3 regions of the Arthrobacter sp. 01N442 genome follow, and region 3 is predicted to be linked to each of the others. Evidence: riboswitches for the same ligand, from Rfam matches in the RefSeq annotation. Region 3 holds a riboswitch; each other region holds the start of a gene.

Evidence for each region. A riboswitch is a leader RNA that binds a small molecule or an ion and turns the genes downstream of it on or off. The one in region 3 is predicted to bind cyclic di-AMP.
Region 1: it holds a riboswitch for cyclic di-AMP, as region 3 does, so the genes downstream of both, AC1DNC_RS12845 (NlpC/P60 family protein) here and AC1DNC_RS02670 (aggregation-promoting factor C-terminal-like domain-containing protein) in region 3, are expected to answer to the same signal.
Region 2: it holds a riboswitch for cyclic di-AMP, as region 3 does, so the genes downstream of both, AC1DNC_RS15275 (NlpC/P60 family protein) here and AC1DNC_RS02670 (aggregation-promoting factor C-terminal-like domain-containing protein) in region 3, are expected to answer to the same signal.

Annotation. Positions count from the first base shown of each region.
Region 1 covers NZ_JBFTRD010000005.1:330,719-334,704, reverse strand. Annotated here, with positions in the region: gene AC1DNC_RS12855 (helix-turn-helix transcriptional regulator) at 1-109, opposite strand, end outside; gene AC1DNC_RS12850 (dihydrofolate reductase family protein) at 360-917, shown strand; gene AC1DNC_RS12845 (NlpC/P60 family protein) at 1,016-1,774, opposite strand; cyclic di-AMP (ydaO/yuaA leader) riboswitch at 1,779-1,943, opposite strand; gene AC1DNC_RS12840 (hypothetical protein) at 2,167-2,421, shown strand; gene AC1DNC_RS12835 (hypothetical protein) at 2,418-3,275, opposite strand; gene AC1DNC_RS12830 (DNA alkylation repair protein) at 3,332-3,986, opposite strand, start outside.
Region 2 covers NZ_JBFTRD010000007.1:205,248-209,233, reverse strand. Annotated here, with positions in the region: gene AC1DNC_RS15285 (iron-dependent transcriptional repressor DtxR) at 21-713, shown strand; cyclic di-AMP (ydaO/yuaA leader) riboswitch at 835-1,076, shown strand; gene AC1DNC_RS15280 (M23 family metallopeptidase) at 1,081-1,899, shown strand; cyclic di-AMP (ydaO/yuaA leader) riboswitch at 2,046-2,204, shown strand; gene AC1DNC_RS15275 (NlpC/P60 family protein) at 2,468-3,220, shown strand; gene AC1DNC_RS15270 (HNH endonuclease) at 3,454-3,954, shown strand.
Region 3 covers NZ_JBFTRD010000002.1:65,893-69,878, forward strand. Annotated here, with positions in the region: gene AC1DNC_RS02660 (response regulator transcription factor) at 1-677, shown strand, start outside; gene AC1DNC_RS02665 (HAMP domain-containing sensor histidine kinase) at 681-2,255, shown strand; cyclic di-AMP (ydaO/yuaA leader) riboswitch at 2,474-2,659, shown strand; gene AC1DNC_RS02670 (aggregation-promoting factor C-terminal-like domain-containing protein) at 2,658-3,377, shown strand; gene AC1DNC_RS02675 (VOC family protein) at 3,489-3,866, opposite strand; gene upp (uracil phosphoribosyltransferase) at 3,947-3,986, opposite strand, start outside.

The DNA.
Region 1 (3,986 bases), on a different contig from region 3:
GGACGGTGCGCTCCGAGGTTCCGGCCAGGTGCGCCAGGTCCGCCTGGGTCAGACCGGCCTCCCTGCGGGTCCGGCGGATCCCCTCGGCTATCGCCCCCACGTCGCTCACTGTGCTCCCCTTCTCGTCCCTTTGTTACCGCATCCTCCGGCCAATCCCTTCCGGCAGTATGTTGCCGATCCAGCGCGAGGACTCTCCCATCATGGCCGATACGGACTCATTCGGCAAGATAATGCCGTAATTGGCTCAAAGAGCTTCCGCCGGAAGCCATAAGACCCTAATCGGCAGAAAATTGCCGAATCGGCCCCACGGTCACGCTACAGCCTCCCGCCAGGGATCCTCGCGGCGTAAGCTCTCGGCCATGCGGAAGATCATCCTGGCAATACAGGTGTCCCTCGACGGCTTCTTCGAGGGCCCCAACGGCGAGATCGACTGGCACATGGTCGACGAGGAACTCCACACCCACTTCAACGAGCAGCTCGCCACCATGGGCGCCTTCCTGGACGGCCGCGTCACCTACGAACTGATGGCCGGATTCTGGCCGACGGCGGATCAGGATCCCTCCAGCACCCCAGCCGAGGCCGAGTTCGCAAAAATTTGGCGGGACATGCCGAAGATCGTCTATTCCAGGACGCTGGAGCGGGCGGGGTGGAACACCACGGTGGCGCGCGACGTCGTCGCCGATGAGGTGCTGGCACTGAAGGCGCAACCCGGGGGAAGCCTGGCGCTCGGCGGGGCGGACCTGGCCGCTACCTTCCGCCGGCTCGGACTCATCGACGAGTACTGGATCTACGTCCACCCGGTGCTGATTGGACGCGGGAACCCGCTATTCAAGGACTCTGACGACAGGACCGCGCTGAGCCTCGCCGGCACCCGTACGTTTGGCAACGGCGTCGTCCTGGTGCGGTATACCGCCTGAGCATCGCCGGCAGGCGAAAAACGTGCGCAAAAGCCGGGGCCGGCTGCCATGAAAAGGCAGCCGGCCCCGGCCCTGGAAAGAGGTTCCTGCGCTTGTTGCTATGCGCCGGCGCGGACGAAGGTCACACCGCCGGTGGCAGTCAGCCAGGAAAGCGGGTGCTTGATGGTCTGGTTGCTGCCGTTCATGCCGCCGCTGATGACCTCGCCGCCACCGGCGTAGATGGCCACGTGGCCGGACTGGACGATCATGTCACCGGGCTGCGGGGTGCCCACAACCTTGCCGTAGTTCATGAACTGCTGGGGACCGAGGTCGCCCACGTGGATGCCGGCCGCACCGAGGGCCTTCTCCACCATGGCGGTGCAGTCCTGGGTGATGCCGATCTGGCTGTAGGCAGCAGAGAGCATCGCGGCGTTGACTCCGCCGGCTGCGGGGGCAGGCGCCACGGCCGACTTCGCCTGCACGGTGATCTGGGGAGCTGCCGGCGCAACGGCCGGGGCGGGTGCGATGGCCGGGGCCGGGGCGGCGACTGCCGGGACTGCAACAGGCTTCGGCTGTGCGACGACCGGTGCCGGCGTGGTCGTCACTGCCGGGCGGGCGAAGCTGATCTGGACCGCGGAATCGGCGGTGACGGGCGCGGAAATCTTGCTGCCGACGTCAACGGACGACGCCGGGGCGGCCTCGTTTTCGGCCGGGGCGACAGCTGCATTGGCGGCCATTCCGCTCGTGAGGACCAGGCCGGAGGCTGCGAAGACTACCGCGGCCTGACGGCCGATGATGCCTGATTTGCCCGAGAATGCTGAGCCCTGTCCGGCGGATGCGTCGGAACGATGGCGCGCAGAAGTAATGCTTGAAGTCATGGTTGTAGCCTCTCCCAATGCCTGCGAGGTGAGCTGTCGGATTCGGATGGGAGGCACCCGGCCGCGGGCCCGTCAATGCGGGCGCTGTGCGGCTTCACCCCAAGACCTGCTAAAAACGCAGATCGAAAGTGGTTTCCCCGTCTCTGCCAGATGGTTGCATTCGGATCCCGGGCCGCGGCAGAGTTAGGCAATCGGCTCGGGAGCGCCCGTATCGGATACAAACAGGCACCTATCCACGGTAACGGCCCATGGCCTGAATGTCACATTCAGATAACGGGGCCGTGTGCTCGCGCGGACAGTCCGCTGTGTCCCCTTGCGGACAAGGCCTAGGGCTCCGGCGGTCGTCCGCCATAGGATGAAGGCACCCAGCGTTCCCCGAGCGGAGGCACGAAATGAACAGCCACTGTGTCGCGATTTGCCAGCTCAGCGATGAGTCGCAGGAGGATTTTGACGTCAACACCGAGTTGCTGATTCTCGAGGAGAAGGAAATCCATGTGGCGACGTGGGACGCCGAACCGCGCGACGGCGGCTTCGATGTCCACGTCCTGAACGACCGTGTGGACACGCTCGGTTTCATGGTGGTGACCGATTGGCAGTTCCTCGACGGCAAGGCATACGCCGTCGTGGAGCGCCGGCCGCAGCGCTAGGGCAACCTGCTGAGCACCTGGTTGACGACGTCGGCGCCCTGCCTGGCGGCGGCATCGGCGTCGAGTGTCTGCGCCGCGTTGCCGTTGACGGTTTGGCGGTAGATCACGTCCACCCCGGATTTGCTGCCCCCCACGTAGATTGCGCCGACCCGCGCGCCGTCGGAGGTGAGCTGCGAGACCGCGAATGACTGCTCTCCGTCGACCTTCGCCGAGAGCCGGACAATATCCATCTGCAGCTTGCCGGGCAGCAGGGAGATTTCCCTCACGGTGTTGCATGAACCATAGGCATCGCGCCGCTGCTGGAATTCGGACCGCCCGGTTGAAGACGCGGGATGGACGGCGCTGAGGGAGCGGTAGGTTCCGGTCATCTTCATCGCGTCCTGGTCCCCGGGCGTGGACGGAATCAGGAGGCCGCTTGCCAGGCTGCCGTTGGCGGCGTTGAACATGAGGTAACTGTCGAAGAGCTCGCACTTGCCCGGCGCAGCGCCGCGTTTCGGGTCGGAGGCGTCGTGGTAATCACCCAGCGCGCCCGACGCCACGGCCCGGGGGTCATCTGCCTGGAGCTGGCCGATGCCATCGAGCTTGACTCCCCGGAGCAGCGCCTGCAGCCGTGCGTCGGTGTAGTCCCGATTCCCATCAGCCGTCGGCTTTCCGGCCGGGCCGCTGGCCGGACCGGGGGTGCCCGTCGTGGGGGTTTCCGTCGTGGGGCTGCCCGTCGTGGCGGCGCCCGTCGTGGGGGCGCCGGTTGTGCCCGGCCCCGAGCCGGGGCCGGCCGAGCACCCGGCCAACAGCGTTCCTGCAACGACGGTCCAACTGAGCTGGCGCGCCCAGCGCCGCGCCTGGAAGGTCTTCACCGCTTCAGCTTGACCCCGCCGCGGTGCCTCCCGCGAGAGCCTTAGTACCCGCTTCGCTAAAGACGCAGCTCAGGGCGGCGTTTCCGCACCTCGGCGACGACATGTGAGACCGCATCCCGGACCAGGCAGGAGTCACCGACGTGGGCCTCCGTCCCGCTCCCGGCACTGGGCGCGAAGCACTTTCTGGCATCGCGCACAAAGCGGTCCCAGTCGCCCGCGCCGGATCGAAGCTCACGGAGCGGCGCCATCAGGGCCGCGCGTCGCAACCAGTCGTCCGGGTCCTGCAGCCAGCGGCCCATCACAGCGTCCGCGCGGGCCCGGCTTTGGGGATCCAGCCCCGCCAGCAGCGGCCCGACGACGTCGATTGCCAACGGGTCGGCCAGCTCACGCAGGCGAGCGGTACGGACGAAGCCCTCGATCCGGGTCAGGTCCGAATTGTCCAACACAGCCACGCGGGATTGCAGTAGGACGACGGCGGCGAGGCGGCGTTCGAAAACCGGGACCGCCCACAACTCCGAGCTCAGCGCCGCGATCTCGTCACGGTCAAGGTCCCGGTAGCGGCGGAGCGCATCCCGGACCGTGCCGCGGACGGCACCGACGGAACAGCCGTAACTCGCCAGGTCCGGTCCATACCGGTCCCGCGCTTCTTCGGCGCGCTGCCATGAGCTCTCACGCTGCAGGCACGCATCGATGAAGTCCCCGGCCTGGCTC
Region 2 (3,986 bases), on a different contig from region 3:
CGCTCGAGGAGCTGAGCTGAATGACGGATCTGATCGATACCACTGAGATGTATCTTCGGACCATCCTGGAACTTGAAGAAGAGAACATCGTCGCCCTCCGCGCCCGAATTGCCGAACGCCTCCGCCACTCCGGCCCCACCGTCTCCCAGACTGTCGGGCGGATGGAACGGGACGGCCTCGTGGTTGTTTCCGGGGACCGGCACCTCGAACTGACCGACACGGGCCGCAAGCGTGCCATCGAAGTCATGCGCAAGCACCGCCTGGCCGAGCGGCTGCTCGCCGACGTGATCGGACTGGATTGGGCCTACGTCCACGAGGAAGCGTGCCGCTGGGAGCATGTCATGAGCGAACGGGTGGAGCGCCGCATCTTCGAAATGCTGGACCATCCGACCGTTTCCCCCTACGGGAACCCGATCCCCGGACTCGCCGAACTGGGCGGGCTCCCGACGCCGGAACGCGGCGGAGTGGTAAACCTGCTGGAGGCGATGGCCGGGTACGGCGCGGACTCCCGGATCACCGTCAACCGCTTGGCCGAGCCGATCCAGGTTGAGCCGGAGCTGTTGCTCCAGCTGGACGAGGGCGGAATCCGCCCCGGCGCCAGGGTGTCGCTGGAGCGCGTGGGCGAGTACATTTCGGTTCGGGTGCCGGACATTGAAGGGGCGCTCGAACTGCCGCCCGAGGTTGCCGCGCACGTCTTCGTTACCCTCGGGTAACCTGGCGTCGTATCCTGCCCCGAAATAGCCGGGGAGTTGTCCACAAGGGAGATCACGGAATTATCACCGTCTGCCTTAATCCCCTATAGTTGATGACTAGCACTGATACTAAAGCGTTATCTGATCCGAAGCCGAGCTCTGCCAGCGGATCAGTAGGCGATTCACCTTCTGGCAGAGGCGGGGGAACCACAACCGGCTGCATAATTCGGCAGCCTTGGGGTGAAGTCCGCTAGCGGCAGGCAAACTCAATCGGGAGCATTCTTGGATGCCCCTGTGCCTGGATGCCTGCACCGGCGGACCGGGTCTTTGATCTCTCTGACCCGAATCCGACAGCTAACTTCGCAGGCTATCCAGAGAGGAACCCTTCTTGACCACCCAGACCGTCAGGGGCCGCCGTCGTGCGACCGGTCCCGCTCCGGAGCCGCGCCCGGCCGCCGTCTTCCTTGACGAGCGCCCGCGCGACGCGCGCCGCGATGAGCGCCGCGGCCGGCGCAGCCCGCTCCGTCAGGTGTCAGACTTCGCCGCCGTCAGCGGCGTCGGGCAGAAGGCCGGCATCGCCTTGGCTGCCACGGGTCTGGTCCTGACAGTTACAGTCCCTGCCACCGGCCCGGTAATGGCCTCCGACCCCGCCCGGTCGGGATCCGTTTCCGCGGCGGCGCAGCCCGAGGTCAAAGCTCCGGCTGCCGAAATCAACTTCAACCGCACGGCCGTCACCACGAAGGGTGACCCGGACATTAAGCTCAAGCAGTTGCTGAGCGCCCAGTCCGTCGGCAGCATCACCCGGGCGGCATCCGCGGGCAGCCTCGGGGCTCCCCTGGACGTCATGGTCACTGCCTCGCCGTTCGGCTACCGGGTCAGTCCCATCACGGGAGCCCTCGGAGAATTCCACCGCGGGCAGGATTACGCAGCCCAGTGCGGCACCCCCGTGCATGCCGCTGCGAGCGGCACCGTAACTTTCTCCGGCTGGCATCCCTATGGGGGCGGCAACCGGGTCGTGATCGACCATGGCAACGGCCTGGAGACCACGTATAACCACTTGTCGTCGTCCGATGTCCACGTGGGCCAGCAGGTCTCCCGTGGTGATGTGGTGGCGATGAGCGGGACCACCGGCGCCTCCACCGGCTGCCACCTCCACTTCGAGGTGATGGTCAATGGAGAAGTTGTTGACCCGCTCGGCTGGCTTTAGCCAAGCCGAGGGACAGCTCGCATTTCTGTGACACGCCGTGATCTGAATGTGACATTGAGTCCCAACTGTTGTACCGTATGAAGCACGCCAACTTCTCCGAAGTTGGCGCTCTTGAGTGGATTGCCTAACTCTGCCACCGCTCAAGGTCCGTTCGCATGACATCGTCTGGCAGGGGCGGGGGAACCAATTTTGGTCTTCGCAAGAAGACCTAGGGGTTAAGTCGCAAAGCTTCCCAGGAAGCAGCGCGGCCGGGTGACTCCCATCCGAATCCGACAGCTCACCTCGTAGGCATTGGGAGAGGCTACTTTCGTGTCTTCACGCCACAATGCTGCGCGTTCTCGCGCTGGCGAGGCTCAGTTGAGCCCGCTGAACTCCATGCTCCGCGTTGCCCTTGCCGGCGCCCGGACTGGTTCACACAACGCAGTTCCCGCTTTTGGCGCGTCTTCGCAGTACACCCTTCGCTAAGAAACCCGTTTCGGGGCGATCCGGCGTACCCCCAAGATGCCGGAGCGTCCTCAGTCCCGCCTGCAAGCAGCGCGGACCCAAGGATCACGAAAGAGAGAACTAGATGACTACTCGTGCAACCATTGCACGCCACCGCGCGGAGGTCACCAAGACCAACTCGCTGGCTGTCATTGCTAAGGCCGTCGGCGACAACGCCGGTGGCATGGGTCGCCAGGCCGCGGTTATCGCTGCTGCCTCCGGCCTGGTCCTGACCAGCGGTATCGCAGCCAACGCTGCCGACACCAACGTTCAGCGTGAATCGGCTTCCGCTTCGGCCATGGAGGTACAGTCCAACGCACCGGCCACGATCTCCGCGGCCTCCAGCATCGCGATCTCCTACGAGAAGCCTGCTGTAAAGACCGCACCTGCCCCGGTCGCCGAGGCTGCCCAGCCCGTCGTCAACGTCCAGGAAGCCGGCACCGCCGCTACCGGCACCGGCACCGCGGCCACCGCATCGCTGGCCACCAAGGCTCCCGCCGCCGTCAGCGGCATGGGCGCCTCCATCGCTGCTGCTGCTTACGCTCAGATCGGTGTCTCCCAGGACTGCACCATGCTGGCCACCAACGCGCTGGCCGCAGTGGGCATCCACTACCACGGCTGGCCGGCAGGTTACCTGTCCCTGGGACGCACCGTGAGTGCCGCAGAGGCTCAGCCGGGTGACCTCGCCTACTACCAGAACGGTGGCATGGGCATGGCCCACATCGCCGTCTACGTCGGCAACGGCATGGCCGTCCACGGCGGCTGGAACGGCGGCACCACCGCGCTGTACAGCGTCAACGTCGGCTCCGGCCCGGTCTTCATCCGCGTCGGCGGCTAGGACTTAGGCGCCTCTAACGCCTGAAGCTTTGCGAAGGACCCCTGCCCCTGCGGCAGGGGTCCTTTGTCATGCGTAGCCGGCAACCGCATCGCGAGCCGAGAGTCCCGTCAAAGAAAAATTCGGCAATCCGGGCCTCCGGTGTTTACTCTTGTGGTGTCGATCCATAGCCCGACCATGCACAGGGCAGCCGGCCCTCGTGCCCCTGGCGGGTGCGGCCGTGAAGAGGTATGCGGATGCGCACTCTCGTTCTGAATGCTGGATATGAACCGCTGGCGGTAGTCACCTTCCGCCGGGCGCTGGTGCTTGTATTGACCGGTAAGGCCAGCGTGGTGGCCGAAGGGGACGATCCCGTGGTGGGTCCGCAGGATATCCTCGGCCGGCCAACCGTGATCCTGCTGAACCGGTACATCAGGCCGCGCTACAACACCCTGACGGCAGTCAGCCGTAGGGGAGTCCTGCGCCGGGACAACCACCGCTGCGCGTACTGCGGCAAGGCGGCCCACACCATCGACCATGTCCACCCCAAGTCTCGGGGCGGCGCGGATTCATGGGAGAACCTGGTGGCCGCCTGCCTGCGCTGCAACAACGCCAAGGGGGACCATACCCCCGCCGAAATGGGCTGGAAGCTCGGCTTCGTTCCGGGCCCGCCCAAGGGCACGATCTGGCAGATCAAGGAACTGGAGAAGCCAACGCCCGCCTGGGACCCGTTCCTGCTCCCCGAAAAGGCGCACTGACAAAGGCTGCTGACGCCGCGGGCCGGCTCTAT
Region 3 (3,986 bases):
TCCGCGCGCTGGTGGTGGACGATGAGCCCAGCCTGTCCGAGCTCATGAGCATGGGGCTGCGAATGGCCGGCTGGTCCGTGGCGGTGGCGGCCGATGGTCCCGAAGCTGTCAAGCTCGCCAAGGAGTTCCGCCCCGACGTCCTGGTGCTGGATGTGATGCTGCCCGGGTTCGACGGCGTTGAGCTGCTCAGCCGGATCCGTGCGTTTGCGCCCGAGGTTCCCGCGCTGTTCCTCACGGCCAAAGACGCCGTCCAGGACCGCATTACCGGTCTGGCGGCCGGGGGCGATGATTACGTGACGAAGCCGTTCAGCATGGAAGAGGTCCTGCTGCGGTTGCACCGGCTGGTCCAGCGCTCCGGGGTGGCCGCCATGGACACCGCCGAACTCGTAGTGGGTGACCTGGTGCTCAATGTCGATACCCGCGACGTCACCCGCGCCGGCGAGGAGCTGCACCTGACCGCCACCCAGTTCGAACTGCTGCGCTACCTGATGGAAAATCCCAAGCGGGTCATCAGCAAGGCCCAGATCCTGGACCGGGTCTGGGACTACGACTTTGGCGGCCAGGCGAACATTGTGGAGCTCTACATTTCCTACCTGCGCAAGAAAATCGACGCCAACCGCGCACCGATGATCCACACCGTGCGCGGCGCCGGTTACGTACTGAAACCGGCGGACTGATCCATGCCCACCCTTTCCGGCGTGGCGCCAGTCCCCGGTCCCGACTGGCGCAACCCGTCCACCTGGCACCTGCGGACGCGGCTGGTCCTGCTCGCCATGGCGCTGCTCGTCGCCATCTGCGGTGCGGTGGGAGTCTTTAGCTACGTCTCCATGGACGTGGTCCTCACCCGGCAGCTCGACACCCAGCTGGCCCAGGCCTCGCACCGCGCGAGCGAGTTCGGCAGGCCCTCCACCGACGACTCCGGCCGGCGCCCCGACCTGCTAGAAGCCCGGGGACAGGGCATCGGAACGCTCACTGCCCGCATCTCCAACGGCGCCGTCAGCGACCCCGGCTTCCTGGCCGACGACGCCACCCGCCAGAGCCTTTCCGCCGCCGACGACGCCGCCCTGCTGGCGCTGCGCCCGGACGGCGTGCCGGTGGAACGGACGCTCTCGGCCGGCGCCTACCGACTCACCGCCGTGCGCGCCCCGTACGGCGACATCATTGTCACCGGCCTCCCGCTGGAAGAAAAACAAAACACCCTGGCGTCCCTCGTCTGGACCCTGGGCATCGTCTCGACGGGCGGCCTCGTGCTGATCGGGCTCGCCGGCACCGCCCTGATCCGACGGACCATGAAACCGCTGGAGCAGCTCTCCGAGGTTGCCACCAAGGTCTCCCGGCTCCCCTTGGACGCCGGTGAGGTAGCGCTGGGGGTGCGCGTCCCGGCGTCGGCGGCCCATCCGGGAACGGAGGTGGGCAGCGTGGGCCACGCGCTGAACCAGATGCTGGACAACGTCTCCAACGCCCTCGAGGCGCGGCAGGAGAGCGAAATGAAGGTGCGCCAGTTCGTCGCAGACGCCTCGCATGAGCTCCGCACCCCGCTCACCGCCATCCGCGGCTACACGGAGCTGATGCGGATGACCGAACACTTCACGCCCGACGGCGAGAAGTCCCTGGCCCGCGTCCAGAGCCAGTCCGAACGGATGACCACCCTGGTGGAGGACCTGCTGCTGCTGGCGCGCCTGGACGAGGGGCAACCGCTCAAACTCACCGACGTCGACCTCACACAGCTGGCCGTCGAGACCGTCAGCGACGAGAAAGTCATGGCACCGGACCGCACCTGGCAGCTGGAGCTCCCGGACGAGCCCGTGGTGGTGCGCGGGGACGCAACCCAGCTTCACCAGGTCCTCGCCAACCTGCTGTCCAATGCCCGCAAGCACACGGACCCCGGAACCACCGTGATCACGGGCGTGAGGCGCTCGGCGGACGGCAGCGCCGTGGTCACAGTGACGGACAACGGCGGCGGCATCGCCCCCGAATTCTTGGGCCGGGTCTTCGCCCGCTTCTCCCGGGCGGACGCAGCCCGCACCAACCGGTCTGCAGGTGGCGCTGCCGGCCGAGCGGCCCGTCCCGCCCCAGGGTCGGCGGCCACTTCAGCCGTCGCGACCGCGGCCGCGGCGTCGGAAGGCACCAGCGGCCTGGGCCTGTCCATTGTGCAATCGATTGTCGAGGCCCACGGCGGAACGGTCGAAGTCACGTCCCGGCCGGGGCGTACGGAGTTCACCGTGCGGCTGCCCGCGGCGCCCCCGGTGGCGTAGCCCCTGACGTAGCAGCCTGCCTGCCCGTTTCGACGGTTCCCTGACCCCTCGATGCTTACCGGCGTCGTGCAGGCAGGGAACCGTCGAAACGGGCCACCAACACCCGGCCCAATAGGCAAGACGCCACACCGCAGCGGCGGGCCGCCGTTACCTAAATGTGACTTCCGAGTGAAAGTCCGGTACCGTTTTAGGGTGCGGCCATCGATCTGGCCGCGTATCCGGGCTGACGCCAAACTCTGCCGCTCCCGGATTCCCATGGACCAGGCAGAGACGGGGAACCCAGTGTTCCCGGGCATTCTGCATCCATGCACCCTAGGGGTGAAGCCGACACGTCGAGATTCCGTGCGGCCGGATTTCGCATCCGAACCCGACAGCTAACTCCGTAGGCGTTGAGAGGCGAACATGACTGAAATCAAGGAACCCACGCGCCCAGAGGGCGCTAAACGCACGTCCGACACCGCACGCCACCGTGCCGAGCCGGCCAAGCGCCCTTCGGCCGTGTCCTCGTCGAGGGCTCGGACCAATGGCAAGCGCGCCGCCGTCGTGGCCACCGCGTTCGCCGTCCTGCTGGGTGCAGGCGCCGCGGGCCAGGCGTCCGGCTCTGCCGCCCACACCACCGAAGCTGCCAAGGACACTGCCGCGTCCCTGCAGACCCTGGACTTCGAGCGCGTCGGCAGCAATGCGCCCGCGTCGCCCGCCCCGATGAGCGTCGAGGCCCAGGCCTCCAAGATCAAGCCCGCCAAGGCCCCGGCTGCCCCGGCCCCTAAGCCGACCCGCGCCGCCCCGGCGGCACCGGCAAAGCCGGTCGCGATCGACGATCCCGCCGGCGCGCAGGCCTATGCCGCCTCCCAGCTGCCCGCCCACGGCTGGGCTCCCAGCGAGATGCAGTGCCTGATGAAGCTGTGGACCAGGGAGTCCGACTGGAAGACCACCGCCACCAACGCCAGCAGCGGCGCCTACGGTGTGGTCCAGTCACTGCCGGCCGAGAAAATGGCCAGCGCCGGCGCCGACTACCGGACCAACTACCGGACCCAGATCAACTGGGGCCTGCAGTACGTGAAGGACCGCTACGGTTCTCCGTGTGGCGCCCTGGACTTCCACTACGCGAACAACTGGTACTAAACAGCCGCCACCACGGGGCCTTGAGGCCCGCATGAGAAGGGCCCCGGATCCACTGGATCCGGGGCCCTTTTCATGTGCTGCACCGCCGGGGGCGACGGCGGCGCGGAGCGGCTACCCGGTCGGGCGGCCGGGGATGTACTGCACTCCCCATTTGTTGCCGTCCGGGTCGGCGAAGTAGACAAACTGGCCCCAGTCCTGGACGTCGATGTCGCTGACGTCCACGCCGTTGTCCTTGAGCTGCTTGTGGGCGGCTTCGATGTCGCCGACCACCAACTGCAGGCCCGGCGCGGTGCCGGGCGGGGCTTCATTGAGCCCCTCGCCGATCGCTATCGAGCACCCGGAGCCCGGCGGCGTCAGCTGGACAAAGCGGATGCCCTCCGAGGGCCGCTCGTCGTAGTCGGCGTTGAAGCCCACCTTGTTCACGTAGAAGTCTTTGGCCCGGTCCACATCCGAAACGGGCACGAAGATGAGTTCAAGTTTCCAGTCCATGGCCACAGGCTAGTCCCGGAAAGGACCCGCCGGAACCCCTGGATGGAGGCGCCGACGCAGCTGCCTGGCTAGACGGTCGCCTAGCCCGCGATGCCGTACAGGCGGTCGCCCGCGTCGCCC